Regions from separate parts of the Micromonospora pisi genome, predicted to be linked through region 1. Evidence: riboswitches for the same ligand, from Rfam matches in the RefSeq annotation. Region 1 holds a riboswitch; the other holds the start of a gene.
What was found. Region 1 has a riboswitch for thiamine pyrophosphate ahead of BDK92_RS09735 (ECF transporter S component). Riboswitches for the same ligand answer to the same signal wherever they lie in the genome.

Region 1 (7,314 bases):
TGGATCACCCCGTCGTCGGTGAGCGCGGCGGCGATCAGGTCGGCCGCCCGGCGTACGCCGTCGCTCTGTTCCGCCGCCACCCGTGCCATCGTCTCCGTCACCACGGCCAGGTAGTTCTCCGCGCTCAGGGTCATGCCCCGCCCTCCTCGTTCGAGTTCGACCCGGCCGGTCACCTCTGGCGGAGCCTACCCACGGCTCACTCGTACGGCTGCTTCGGCGCCTCGACCTGGCGCCACGACTCCACGTCGAGGTACGGGATCTCCGCGTCGTTCACCGGGTCCCTGCCGAGCTTGTCGGAGTAGCGGCCGACGACCTCGACCCAGGTGTCCGGGGCGAGCCCGGTCGGCGCCTCACCGGCGAGGCCCAGTTTGATCGGGCGGCCGTCGGCGGCGCAGCAGGAGAGGATCATCCGCGCCAGGATCGGTTCGCCGTTGGCCCCGGTGGCGACAAAACCGGTGAGCTGGACCCGCCGGTCGCCGAGGGAGGCACCCTTGTCGAAGATGGCCCGGGAGGCGTAGTCGAGTACCGGAAGTTTCACCGGGTCACCGTCGGGCAGTGGCGGGTAGTCCGAGAGCGGTTGGCTGCCGAGCGCGGTGCCGGCCTGGTCCGCCGCGTACGAGCCGAGGGCCGGCGGTGCGACCAGCAGCAGGCCGAGCACCGGCAGGATGAGCAGCCAGCCGACCCGGGGCTCGTGGTGGCCCTTGCCGCCGTGGTCGTGCCCGTGGTCGTCACCGTGCGACTCGTGGTGGTCGCCGTCGGGCTCGCCCCGGTTGGCGCGTGTGGCCGGGCGCAGGTCGTGCAGCAGGGTCATCACCGCGGCGACGATCAGCAGGATCGCGGACGCGATCAGGAACGGCCGCAGCCCCTCCTTGACGTAACGCAGGTACATCTCGGTGAAGCTGGCCTTGAGCACCGCCCCGCCGAGCAGCAGCAACACGACCGCCTGAGCCTGTCGGTTCATGACCGCACCACCGCCTGTCGGTTCATCAGAAAATCACCGCTCCCACTCCGACCGCCACCAGGATGGCGAGCGCGAACGTCGCCGGGGCGAACCGGAACGCGAACCGGCGCCCGAACACACCGGCCTGCATCGAGATCAGCTTGAGGTCGACCATCGGCCCGACGACCAGGAACGCCAACCGGGCGGTGAGCGAGAACTGGGAGAGCGACGCGGCCACGAACGCGTCCGCCTCCGAACAGATCGACAGCAGTACGGCGAGCACCGCCAACGCCAGCACCGACAGGATCGGGTTGTCGGCGAGGGTCTGCAACCACCGCTCCGGCACCAGCACGTTGATGCAGGCCGCGGCCATCGCACCGAGGACCAGGAAGCCACCGGCGTGCACCACGTCGTGCCGTACGGCCGACCAGAACGCCCGGCTCTTCGACAGTCCGTCGAGGTCGGGGCGGTGTGGCAACCGGATCCAGTCGGCCCGGCCGAGCCGCAGCCAGAGCCAACCCATCACCATCGCCACGATCAGGCTGGCTACGCCCCGGCCGACCACCATCTCCGGGTTGGCCGGAAAGGCGACCGCGGTGGCGGTGAGCACGATGGGGTTGATCGCCGGGGCGGCGAGCAGGAACGCCAGCGCGGCAGCGGGGGTGACACCCCGGCGGATCAGCGATCCGGCGATCGGCACCGCCCCGCACTCGCAGCCGGGCAGGATGACGCCGGCGCAGCTCGCCACCGGCACGGCCAGCGCCGGATGTTTCGGCAACGCCTTCGCCCAGAAGGAGCGGGGTACGAAGACCGCGATCACCGCACTGAGGACGACCCCGAAGACGAGGAACGGGACCGCCTGCACCATCACCGAGATGAAGACCGTGGTCCAGGTCTGCAACCGAGGGCTGGAGATCGCCTCGGCGACCGGTCCCCGGAAGACGACCAGCAGGACGAGGAGCGCGGCGAGCACCTCGACCGAGCCGATCCGGTCGCCGAACAGACGACGTCGCCCCGGGTCGTCGCCGTCCGGATCGGCGGGGTGGCTGTCAGTGGTGCCGGCGGCGGGCTGGATCGTCCAGTCGATCCCGTCGCCCGGCCCGGCACGACGCTCGGTCGCTCGGTCGGAGGCGGTCACGGCGTTCTCTGCTCTCCTCGCTCGGCCTGGTTGCGGGGCAGCTCACCTTAACCCGACCCCCGGTGTCCACCACCACACTCAATCGACAGGGCGCTGTGCCGCGCCACCGGTCGGTGCTAGCGTCGCCGAAACAACTTCACATCCGACAGGGGAGCGCACAGCGCTGAGAGTGCGGGATGACATCCGCAGACCCTCGAACCTGATCTGGGTAATGCCAGCGCAGGGAGTTCGGTCATGCTCCGGCCGCGCCGGAGTCCGGCGGCACGCCGGGCCGAGGCGTGCGACTTCTCCTGGTTCGTTTCGAGGACTGGGAGGCACCACCATGAAGGGCTCCACCAACAACCGCTGGCGTACGGTCGACGTGGTCATCGCGTCGGTCATCGCGGTCGCGTTCGGCGTCGTCTTCTGGGCCTGGAACTACGTCTGGAGCGCGACCGAGGCGGCGTTCGCCTTCTTCCCACCCGGGCAGGCGATCCTCTACGGCATCTGGCTGATGCCGGCGGTCCTCGGCGGCCTGATCATCCGTAAGCCTGGGGCGGCGCTCTACACCGAAGCGGTGGCCGCGATCGTCTCCGCGCTGCTCGGCACCCAGTGGAGCGGAACGGTCATCCCGCAGGGACTGGTCCAGGGGCTCGGCGCGGAACTCGCCTTCGCGGTGCTGCTCTACCGCTCGTACCGGTTGCCCGTCGCCCTGTTCGCGGGTGCGTTGACCGGGCTCAGCGCCGCGTTGTTCGACTTCTTCGTGTGGAACGGCGCCTACGAACTCTGGTCCTACCGGATCCCGTACGGGCTGGTCACGATCGTCAGCGCCACTCTCGTCGCCGGCCTCGGTGGCTGGGCCCTGACCCGGGCGCTGGCCCAGACCGGGGTGCTGGACCGCTTCCCCGCCGGCCGCGAACGCGCCGCCATCTAACCCCCACCCCCACCCCCACCCGGGACGCGCCGTTGATCATGAAGTTGGCGCAATCCTGACCTTCATATTCCGGCGTCAACTTCATGATCAACGCAAAAGGTCGCGCGGGACGCGGACAGGGAGAGCGGGTGAAGGGAATGAGGGGGATGGGCAGGGTGGAGTTGCGCGGGTTCGGCTGGCGGCACGCCGGGCGGAAACGCTGGGCCGTACGCGGGCTGGACCTGCGGATCGAGGCCGGGGAACGGGTGCTGCTGCTCGGCCCCTCCGGGGCGGGCAAGAGCACTCTGCTCGCCGCACTCGCCGGGTTGCTCGCCGAGGACTCCGGTGAACAGCAGGGACTGATCGAGGTCGACGGGGCCGATCCGCGTACCGCCCGGGACCGGGTCGGCATCCTCTTCCAGGACCCGGAGAGCCAGCTCGTCATGGCACGGGCCGGCGACGACGTCGCGTTCGGGCTGGAGAACCGGGGGGTGCCGGCCGGCGAGATCTGGCCCCGGGTGGAGCAGGCCCTGCACCGGGTCGGTTTCCCCTACGGCCGGGACCGCTCCACCGCCGCCCTCTCCGGTGGCGAGCAGCAGCGCCTGGCGCTGGCCGGCGTACTCGCGCTCCGCCCCGGTCTGCTCCTGCTCGACGAACCGACCGCCAACCTCGACCCGGCCGGGGCGGCGCTGATCCGGGACGCCATCGGCGCGGCGGTCGACCCGGACACCACCCTGATCCTGGTCGAACACCGGGTCGCCGAGGCGTTACCGCTGGTCGACCGGGTGGTGGTGCTGGAACCGGGCGGCGGTGTCCGGGCCGACGGCAGTCCCGCCGAGGTCTTCGCCGCCCACGGCGACTCGCTCGCCGAGGCCGGAGTCTGGGTGCCGGGCCGGTCGGTGTCCGCCCGGGGATCGACCACCGCCGCCGGCGACGTGCTGCTCACCGCCGACCGGCTCGGCCTGCCACCCCGGCTGGCCCCGACCGATCTGACCGTACGGGCGGGTGAGGCGGTCGCCGTACTCGGGCCGAACGGGGCCGGCAAGACCACCATGGCGCTGCACCTCGGCGGGCTGCTCAAGCCGGGCACCGGCCGGCTGACCGCGAGCGCCGCCCTGGCCGGCCCGGACGCCGGCACCCCCGCGCACCGCTGGCGGGCCAGCGCGCTCACCCGCCGGATCGGCTCGGTCTTCCAGGACCCGGAACACCAGTTCCTCAGCCGTACGGTCTACGACGAACTGGCGCTCGGCCCGCGCCGGACCGGCCAGCCGGAGACCGCCGTACGGGCCACAGTGGAGGAGTTGCTGACCCGGCTCCGGTTGGACCTGCTCGCCGGCGCGAACCCGTACACCCTCTCCGGTGGTGAGGCCCGGCGGTTGAGCGTGGCGACCGCCCTGGCCACCGCGCCCCGGCTGCTCGTACTCGACGAACCGACCTTCGGCCAGGACCGGCGCACCTGGGTCGAACTGGTCGACCTCCTCGCCGACCTGCGCGACGAGGGGCACGGCGTCGTCACCGTCACTCACGACACCGACTTCGTCGACGCGCTCGCCGACCGGACCGTGACCCTCACCGCCGCCCGGGAGAGCAGCCTGGTCGCCGCCGGACCCGGGGAGCGCCCACGGTGATCATCACCGGACCCGTCGGTACGCCGACCGCGCCGCTGGCCCGCCGCAACCCGGTGGCCAAACTCGCCGCCGCGCTGATCTTCTCGTTCGCCCTGGTCACCACGATCGACCCGGTCGCACCGGCGGTCGCGATCGCGATCGAACTCGCCGTCCTGCCGCTGTTCGGGATCGGCTACACCACCCTGGCCCGGCGGATCTGGCCGTTGCTGCTCAGCGCCCTCGGGGTGCTGGTCACCATGGTCCTCTTCGCCGCCGACCGGGGCGGTACGGTGCTGCTCGACGCCGGTCCGCTCACCGTCACCACCGGGGTGCTCCACACCGCGCTGGGGTTGTCCCTGCGCCTGCTCGCGGTGGCCCTGCCCGGTCTGCTGGTCTTCGCCACCACCGACCCGACCGACCTCGCCGACGCGCTGATCCAGAACGCCAGGGCGTCGCCCCGGTTCGCGCTCGGCGCACTCGCCGCGTTCCGGATGCTGCCGCTGCTCGCCGCCGAGTGGCAACTGCTCGGCATGGCCCGGCGGGCCCGGGGCGTCGACGCCGGGCGGAACCCGGTGGCCCGGCTGCGGCTCTTCGCCGCCACCGCGTTCGCCCTGCTCGTCGGGGCGATCCGGCGCGGCACCCGGCTCGCCACCGCGATGGACGCCCGGGGTTTCGACACCGGTACGCCGCGTACCGTCGCCCGTCGTCAGCGGTTCACCGCCGCCGACGCCGCGCTCGTCGCGGGCGCCGCCGTACTCGCCGGGGTGGCGTTGGGGATGAGTGTCCTGCTCGGTACGTTCCAACCTCTGCTCGGCTGAGCCCAGCCACCGGAAGGGGTCCTGATCACCGCTGTTCGGCGGTGACCTTGGTGGCGGTGACCGTACCGGCGGAGTTGGGTCCGACGACGGTGACCGTGTCGCCCGGCTTGAGGTCGGCGAGCGATCCGGCTCTGGCCACCGCCACGGCGGTGTCGGCGCTGGTCCGGACCGTGATCAGGGAGCCGTCGGCGGTCTGGAGGTAGACCGTGCCGCCGTCCACCAGCTTCACCGTTCCGGTGGTGTCCGGCGCCGCCCCGGCCTCCGCACCGGGGGCGGCAGCACTACCGGTGGCAGTGCCGGTGCCACCGGGGCGGTTGGCGGACCCGCCGCCGGGAAAACCGGCGAAGCCGCCCGCGCCGCGCTGCCCACCCCGACCGGTCGCGGCCGCCGGACCGCCGCCGGGCGGATCACCGTACGACTTCTGCACCTGCACCCCGCCGACGAAGCCGCCGATCAGCAGCACCACCGCGCCGAGGTAGAGCGTCGCCCGGTTCCACCAGCGCCGTCCCGCCACCGCCGCCAGTTCACCGGCCAGGTCACTGTCGTCCACGGTCCCGGCTGCTCTTGTCATGGCTGCATCCCCGAGGTCATTCGTAACGGAGGGCGTCGATCGGCCGGAGACCGGCGGCGCGGCTCGCCGGTACGCTGCCGAAGAAGAGTCCGATCGCGACGGAGACGCCGAGTGCCAGCGCGATCGAACTGGGCACCACGACCGGCTTGACGCCGACGATGGTGGAGTGGCTGCCGATCAGGGCCGCCGCCACCCCCAGTCCTCCGCCCACCACGCTGAGCATGGTCGCCTCGGCGAGGAACTGGGTGAGGATCACCCGGCGCGGCGCCCCGAGCGCCTTGCGGATGCCGATCTCGCGGGTCCGCTCGGTCACCGTGACCAGCATGATGTTGGTGATACCGATCCCGCCGACCAGCAGGCTGATGCCGGCCACCGCGCCGAGCAGGACGGTGAAGGTGTCCGCCGTCTCGGTCTGCGTCTGGAGCAGTTGGGCGGCGTTCTGGATCCGGTACGGCGCGCTCTGTCCCGCCGCACCGCCGACCGCGCCCCGACCGGCCCCGCCCCGGTTCGCCGCCCCGGCACCGCGTGCGCCACCGGCCACCGCGCCACCGGTCGGAGTGACCCGGAGCCGCTGGTCGAGGATGGTGGCCACCTGGGACTCGGCCTCGTCCACCCGATCCGCCCCGTCGGCCTCGACGATCACCGAGTTGACCGGCCCGTACCCGGTCAAAGTCTGCTGGACCGAGGTCAACGGCGCCACCGCCACGTCGTTGGCGTCCTGGAAGCCGGTCGCGGAACTCTTCTCCGCGAGCACACCCAGCACGGTGTAGAGGGCCCCGCCGACGGTCACCTGCGCGCCGAGCGGATCCGTACCGGGGAAGAGTTCGGTTGCCACGGTCTGGCCGATCAGCACCACCCGTCGGCCCTGCGCCAGGTCCTCGTCGCTGAACGCGGAACCGGTCGCCAGTCGGGTGTTCGACGCGCCCAGGTAGCTCGGGTAGGTGCCGACGAACTGCGGCACCTGGTGGTCGGCACCCTGGTAGGTGATGGTCGCGGCGGCGCTCACCACCGGCGAGACCGAGCGGACGTCCGGTGCCAGCACCGGGTCCTTCAACGCCAACGCGATCGGCACGGTGATCGCGTCGCCGCTGCCGCCGCGGGTGGTGCTCTGCACGGTGAGCGTGTTGCTGCCCAGCGCGGCGATCCGGTCGGTGATCTGCTTCGCCGACCCGTTGCCGACCGCGACCAGCAGGATCACCGCGCCGACCCCGATCAGGACGCCGAGCATGGTCAGCGCGGAGCGGAGCTTGTTGACGGTGATCCCGCGTACGGCGAAACGCAGGATCTCGAAGAAGCTCACCGGGCCCGCTCCAGTCGCACGGTCGGCCACTCGCCCCGGTCGGCGCCG
Region 2 (7,314 bases), 2.8 Mb from region 1:
CACCGGGACCGACGTACGCCGGGCCAGCCGCGCCAGGCCGACCGGCCGCAACGGCGGGCCGTAACCGGGTTTCGACCGGCTGGGGAAGACCGGGGAGAGGGTCACGTAATCCTCCGTGGTGAGGCGGAGCAGTTCCGCCGCGTCGTGGCAGGAGCGACCGACCAGGGGCAGTTCGGGCGGGGGGTACGGTCCGGCCGACGCCAGGTGCACCGCGTTTCCGCCGAGCGGGTCGGGTCCGGCCACCAGCAGCGTCCCGCCGGCCGGGGCGAGGATCAGCCGCAGTTCCTCGGCGAGCGCCAACCGCTCGTCGCGGGGCAGGTCCTTCTCCCGGAGCAGGACCCAGCGGGCACCGCCGGCCACCGCCGCCCGCACCACCTCGGGCAGCGGGGCACGGGCCAGGCGTCGGTCGGTGACGACCACCAGCCCGTTCGGCACTCCCGCTCGCCGTACCGGTGCCCACCCGCTGGTGTCCGGGCCCGGTCGACGTACCGGAGCGGTCACAGCTCCGGCCGCCCCTCGTCGGGGCTGGAGGCGAGCGCGTGGAATCGTCGTGGGATGCGCCCGGCCCGCGCGGCGAGCCAGCCCCCCTCGACGGCGTACCGCATGGCGGTGGCCATCCGTACCGGCTCGGCGGCCCGGGTCACGGCGCTGGCCAGCAGCACCCCGTCGCAGCCCAGTTCCATGGCGAGCGCAGCGTCGGAGGCGGTGCCGATGCCGGCGTCGAGGATGACCGGCACCTCCACGTTCTGCCGGATCAGCCGGATGTGGTGCGGGTTGCCGATGCCGAGGCCGGAGCCGATCGGCGCACCGGCGGGCATCACCGCGGCGCAGCCCGCCTCGGCGAGCCGCCGGGCCAGCACCGGATCGTCGCTGGTGTACGGCAGCACGGTGAAGCCGTCGGCGACGAGCTGGTCGGCGGCGTGCAGCAGTTCGACCGCGTCGGGCAGCAGTGTCCGGTCGTCGCCGATCACCTCCAGTTTCACCCACGAGGTGTCGAACGCCTCGCGGGCGAGCCGGGCGACCTTGACCGCCTCGGCGGCGGTGTAACAACCGGCGGTGTTCGGCAGCAGTCGTACGCCGCACCGGTCGAGCACGTCCAGCAGCCCGCCGTGCATGGTGGCGGCGCTGTCGACCCGGCGCAGCGCGACGGTGACCAGTTCGGTTCCGCTGGCCCGGATCGCCTGCTCCAGCACGTGCAGGTTGGCGGCACCGCCGGTGCCGAGGATCAGCCTCGACCCGAACGTCTCCCCACCCAGCTCGAACGGGGTGGTCGCCGGTACGGTGCCCCGCCCCGGTTCCTGTTGCGACATCGGGCTCAGCCGCCCTGGGCAGCGGTCAGCACCTCGACGCGGTCCCCGGCGTGCAGCACCGCCGCCGGCCAGCCGGCTCGGGGCACCACCTCGCCGTTCACCGCGACCGCCACCCCTCGGCTCTGTCCGGTCACCGTGGCGACCAGTTCGGCGACGGTCACGCCACCGGGCAGTCTGTGGTCCGTACCGTTCACGGTCAGCTCCACCGAAACCTCACCCTCTCCGCTCACCGGATCTCCTCTCTCGCCGGTCCGGACGCCGCCAGCCCGGGATGTGCCAGCTCGCGATTTGCCAGCTCAGGATGTGCGAGCCCAGGTTCCGCCAGCTCGGGTCCGTCCCACCCGGGTCCGGTCAGCCCTGGTGCCGACCGGTACCCGTCGAAACGGTCCGGGGAGAACGGGGCCAGCACCGGATCGGGTACGCCACTGGCGAGCAGGTCGACGACGAGGTCCGCGGTCACCGGGGTCAGCAGGATGCCGTGCCGGTAGTGCCCGGTCGCGACGACCACCTGGGGGCGTCCGGCCAGTGGGCCGATGAGCGGGGCGTTGTCGGGCGTACCGGGTCGGTGCCCGGCGACCGCCTCGACCAGTTCGTACTCGGCGAGTTCCGGCACGAGTTCGGTCGCCGCGTGGAGCAGGTCCCGTACGCCGCCAGCGGTGACCGTGGTGTCGCCGCGCTCCTCGACGGTCGCGCCGACGACGACCTCGCCGTCGTGCCGGGGCACCAGGTAGACCGAGCGGCCGTCGGCGTACCCCCGGATCACGTGCCGGAAGCCGGGCGCCTCCCCGCCGGGAGCGCGGAGCCGGAGGATCTGTCCCTTCACCGGCCGAATCGGCAGCCCGGTCAGCTCGGCCGCGCCACAGCCGGCGGCGACCACGACGGTGCCGGCGTCGATCTCGTCGAGCCCACGAACGGTCGACGGCACGAACACCACACCGGCGCTCTCGGCCGCCGTACGCAGGGCGGCGACCAGCCGTCGGGGGTCGACCTGGTGGTCGTCGGGGGCGTGTGCGCCGCCGCGTACGCGGGGTGCGAGCAACGGTTCCCGGTCGTGTAGTTCGGTGGCGTTCAGCGCGGTGATCGGCAGCCCGAGCCCCTGCTGGTACGACCAGAGCCGACGCGCCTCGGCGAGGTCGTCGGCGGTCCGGCCGACCACCAGCGTGCCCTCGGTGCGGAAACCCAGTTCGGCGCTGCCGGCGAGTCCGGCGGCGGCGGCGACCTCGACGGCGAAGTCGGGCCAGCGGGCGGCGGAGTCGAGCAGCAGTCGGGTCAGCTCCTCCTCACCGAAGGATGCCTCGGCGACCGGGGCGAGCATGCCCGCCGCCACCGCGGAGGCCCCGCTGCCGGGACGGGGGTCGTGCAGCAGCACCCGCATCCCCCGCGACGCCGCCCGCCACGCCACGGCCAACCCGATCGGCCCACCCCCCACCACCGCCACATCCGCCCGCCGGGCGGTAAGGAAGGGCCCCCTGTTATCGGATTCCGTTGTATAGGGGCCCCCTCCTAACATGTCGGGGCTCCGGTGCGGCCGAGTGCGGCGAGCAGTTCGGTGGTGGCCCGGGAGGGGTCGGCGGCGCCGGAGAGGGCACCGACCACGGCGACGCCGTACGCCCCGGCGGCGAGCAGCGCCGGCACCCGCTCGGCGGTCACCCCACCGATCGCGATGACCGGTACGCCCACCGCCTCGACGACCCGTCCGACACCTGCCGGCCCGATCGGTTCCGGCAGCCCGTCCTTGGTGGTGGTGGCGTAACAGGGGCCGACACCGAGGTAGCTGGCGCCGTCGGCGACGGCGTCGAGGGCGGTGGCGGGGTCCCGGGCGGTGGCACCGAGCAGCGCGTCCGGCCCGAGCACCCGCCGGGCGGCCGCGACCGGCAGGTCCAGTGCCCCGACGTGCCCTCCGGCGGCGTGCACCGCGAGCGCCACGTGCAGCCGGTCGTTGACCAGGCAGGTCGCACCGGCCGGGGTGCAGAGTTCGACGATCCGACCGGCGAGGTCGTACGCCTCGCGGTCGGTGGCGTCGTCCTCGACGCGTACCTGGACCACGAGTTCGGGGCCGGCGACGGCCAGTGCGGCACGTACCGTGGCGATCGGATCACGCCCGGTACGGGTGTCGGTGATGAGATGCAGTCGTCCCAGTGCGGGCACGGCAACGCTCCTCCCTGCGCCGGCATTACCCGGATCAGGTTCGACGGTCGGGGGCTTCGAGCCCCCCTCTCAGCCCGGTTCACCGGACTCCCGTGGGTTACTTGTCGACCACACTACGACGGCGGACCCGATCCGCCAAGAGGGTCACGCGTCACAGGGGCCCGTCGGGGCGGGCGAACGCACTCGCCGCCACCCCGGCGTGACCCTCGGCCAGCGACCAAAAGGCCGTCGAACGGGCTCCGGTTTTGTCTGTCCTATCCGGAAGATCCACCTCGGTTACCCAACCGTTACCCGATTTGGCTTGTTGCTGTATTGCCCGTCCCGCGTCGACCAGCATTAATTTGTTCAGCGACAAGACAAATTTCGGCGGTGCGGCCACGGCGGGCCAACCCGGCGAAACCCACACCCCCGAACCGGTCTTCGGCGAGCCGGCCGGGGATCCCCCGTTGTCCTCATCGGACGAAGGAGATCCTTCGTGTCAAGACCTCGCCCGCGCCGTGCGATGCGCGGCGCCCTCAGCCATGCGCTGCTGAGTCTCGCGGTCGCCGTCACCTCGACGGCGACCGCACTCGTAGCAGCCCCAACCGCGGCACAGGCCGCACCGGCCGCCGCGGCGGCCGATCCGTACTCGGTGCTGGTCTTCTCCAAGACCGCCGGGTTCCGGCACGGCTCCATTCCCTCCGGCATCGCGGCCATCCAGCAACTCGGGGCGGCGAACGGATTCACCGTCGACGCTACCGAGGACGCGACCGCGTTCAACGACGCCAATCTCGCCAACTACAAGGCCGTGATCTGGCTCTCCACCACCGGTGACGTGCTCGACGACACCCAGCAGGCGTCGTTCGAGCGGTACGTCAAGGCCGGCGGCGGCTACGTCGGCGTCCACGCCGCGTCCGACACCGAGTACAACTGGCCGTGGTACGGCGGACTGGTCGGCGCGTACTTCAACGCGCACCCGGCGAACCAGCAGGCCACGGTCAAGGTCGAGGACCCGGCGCACCCCTCCACGGCCGGGCTGCCGGACAAGTGGTCCCGCTTCGACGAGTGGTACAACTTCCGGACCAACCCGCGCGCGAACGTGCACGTGCTGGCCAGCCTGGACGAGCGGAGCTACACCCCGGGCACCGGCGCGATGGGCGCCGACCACCCGACCGCCTGGTGCCAGGAGTACGACGGTGGCCGTGCCTGGTACACCGGAGGTGGCCACACCAACGAGTCGTACGCGGAACCGGAGTTCCTCACCCACCTGCTCGGCGGCATCGAGACCGCCGCGGGTGTGGTGGACGCCGACTGCAGCGCCTCGAAGACCAGCAGCTTCGAGAAGGTGTCGCTGGACAGCAACACCAACAACCCGATGGAGCTGGACATCGCCCCCGACGGGCGGGTCTTCTACGTCGAGCGCGACGGCCGGATCCAGATCATCAAGCCGGACACCGGCACCACCGTCACCGCGGTCACCCTGCCGGTCTTCACCGGCAACGAGGACGGCCTGCTCGGTATCCAGCTCGACCCGGGCTTCGCCACCAACAAGTGGGTGTACGTCTACTACGCCCCCGCCGGTGGGGCGGCCCGTAACTACCTCTCCCGGTTCACGGTCGAAGGCGACACCATCGACCCGGCCACCGAGAAGGTCGTGCTCCAGGTCCCGACGCAGCGCAACACCTGCTGCCACGCGGGCGGCAGCATCACCTTCGACAGCCAGGGGAACCTGTACCTGGCGCTCGGTGACAACACCAACCCGTTCGAGTCGGACTCCTTCACCCCGATCGACGAGCGGCCGGGCCGGCAGGACTACGACGCGCAGCGTTCCTCGGGCAACACCAACGACCTGCGCGGCAAGGTGCTCCGGATCCACCCGGAGAACGACGGCACCTACACCGTTCCGGTGGGCAACCTCTTCCCGCCGGGCACCGCGCAGACCAAGCCCGAGATCTACGCGATGGGCTTCCGGAACCCGTTCCGGATCGGCGTCGACCCGGAGACCAACACCCTGTACGTGGGTGACTACGGACCGGACGCCGGTGCCGCGAACCCGAACCGTGGTCCTGAGGGCACGGTCGAGTGGAACATCGTCACGCCGGGCAACTACGGCTGGCCGTACTGCCACGGTGCGAACTACGCGTACAACGACTGGACCTTCCCGTCCGGGCCGAGTGGGGCGAAGTTCGACTGTGCCGCACCGGTGAACAACTCGCCGAACAACACCGGTCTGACCAACCTGCCGCCGGCCATCTCGGCCACGGTCGACTTCGACTACAGCGGCAACCCGCTGTATCCGGAGATCGGCGGCGGCGGTGCGCCGATGGGCGGCCCGGTCTACCGGTACGACGAGAACCTGAACTCGGAGCGGAAGTGGCCGGCGTACTACGACGGCAAGGCGCTGCTCGGCGAGTGGAACCAGAACAAGATGTACACCATGCAGGTCAGTGCCGACGGCAAGTCGCTGGTCGACATCAACCAACTGCTGACCGGCATGACCATGTTGCGGCCGATGGACTTCGAGTTCGGTCCGGACGGGGCGCTGTACCTGATCGAGTGGGGTACCGGCTTCGGCGGCAACAACGACAACTCGGGCATCTACCGGATCGACTACATCGCCGGTGAGCGGTCGCCGATCGCGGTGGCAAACGCCGAGCCCGCGTCGGGTCCGGCGCCGTTGGCGGTGCAGTTCTCCAGCGCCGGGTCGCGTGACCCGGACGGTGGCGCACTGACGTACGCCTGGAACTTCGGCGACAACGCCACCTCGACCGAGGCGAACCCGTCGCACACCTACGCGGCGGCGGGCAACTACAACGCGCAGCTCACGGTCACCAACCCGAAGGGGCGGACCGCGGTCGCGAACATACCGGTCACGGTCGGCAACACCGCGCCGACGGTCGCCATCGAGTTCCCGCCGGACGGCGGCTTCTTCGAGTGGGGCGACCTGGTCAAGTACAAGGTCAACGTGACCGACCCGGAGGACGGCACGATCGACTGTGACCGGGTGGTGCTGCAGTACTACCTCGGCCACGACCAGCACGCGCACCCCCTGCAGTCGTACACCGGCTGCGAGGGTTCGGTCCAGACGCTGCTCGCCTCCGGGCACGGCGCCGAGGCGAACGTCTTCGGTGTGTTCGAGGCGGTCTACACCGACGGCGGCGGCGCCGGCGGTTCGCACGCCCTGACCGGGCGGGCGATCGAGCAGCTCCAGCCGAAGCGCAAGCAGGCGGAGTACTTCTCCGCCACCGGCCGGCTGGCCGGCAGCACCAGCTCGGGTGACCCGGGTGTGGCGCGGCAGGCGACCAGCGACCCCGCTGGCGGCTTCGAGAACATCGGCTTCATCGAGGCCGACGACTGGTGGACCTTCGACCCGGCGAACCTGACCGGCATCGACTCGCTCCGGTTCCGCGCGGCCTCGGCCGGCGGCGGCGGGCGGATCGAGGTCCGCGTCGGCGCACCGGACGGCCCCACGGTCGCCACGGCCGACGTACCGAACACGGGTGGTTGGCAGACCTACGTCGACGTCACCGCCGACGTGACCACGCCGAGCACCGTCAGCGGTCCGCTCTACTTCGTGGCCCGCAACCCGGTCGGTTCCAACGGGACCGGCGCGATCATCAACGTGAACTGGGTCGACTTCCTCGGCCGGGGTGTCACCGACAACGCCCCGCCGGTCGTCACCGCCGCAGCGAACCCGACCGCCGGCGTCGCGCCGGTGGCGGTCGCCTTCACGAGTACGGCGACCGACCCGGAGAACGACGCCCCGTTCACGTACGCGTGGGACTTCGGTGACGGCGGTACGGCGAACACCGCCAACGCCAACCACACGTACACCGTGGCGGGCAACTTCACCGCCACCCTGACCGTGACCGACGCC

Region 2: linked by a shared signal. The riboswitch ahead of thiE (thiamine phosphate synthase) and the one ahead of BDK92_RS09735 (ECF transporter S component) in region 1 are both predicted to bind thiamine pyrophosphate.

Annotation. Positions count from the first base shown of each region.
Region 1 covers NZ_RBKT01000001.1:2,419,431-2,426,744, forward strand. Annotated here, with positions in the region: gene BDK92_RS09720 (sugar isomerase domain-containing protein) at 1-134, opposite strand, end outside; gene BDK92_RS09725 (TIGR03943 family putative permease subunit) at 197-961, opposite strand; gene BDK92_RS09730 (permease) at 987-1,943, opposite strand; TPP riboswitch at 2,216-2,322, shown strand; gene BDK92_RS09735 (ECF transporter S component) at 2,401-2,991, shown strand; gene BDK92_RS09740 (ABC transporter ATP-binding protein) at 3,138-4,598, shown strand; gene BDK92_RS09745 (energy-coupling factor transporter transmembrane component T family protein) at 4,595-5,395, shown strand; gene BDK92_RS09750 (hypothetical protein) at 5,421-5,966, opposite strand; gene BDK92_RS09755 (ABC transporter permease) at 5,983-7,266, opposite strand; gene BDK92_RS09760 (ABC transporter ATP-binding protein) at 7,263-7,314, opposite strand, start outside.
Region 2 covers NZ_RBKT01000001.1:5,179,418-5,186,731, reverse strand. Annotated here, with positions in the region: gene BDK92_RS22190 (thiamine phosphate synthase) at 1-435, opposite strand, end outside; gene BDK92_RS22185 (thiazole synthase) at 498-1,310, opposite strand; gene thiS (sulfur carrier protein ThiS) at 1,316-1,516, opposite strand; gene thiO (glycine oxidase ThiO) at 1,537-2,820, opposite strand; gene thiE (thiamine phosphate synthase) at 2,814-3,458, opposite strand; TPP riboswitch at 3,453-3,562, opposite strand; gene BDK92_RS22165 (ThuA domain-containing protein) at 3,961-7,314, shown strand, end outside.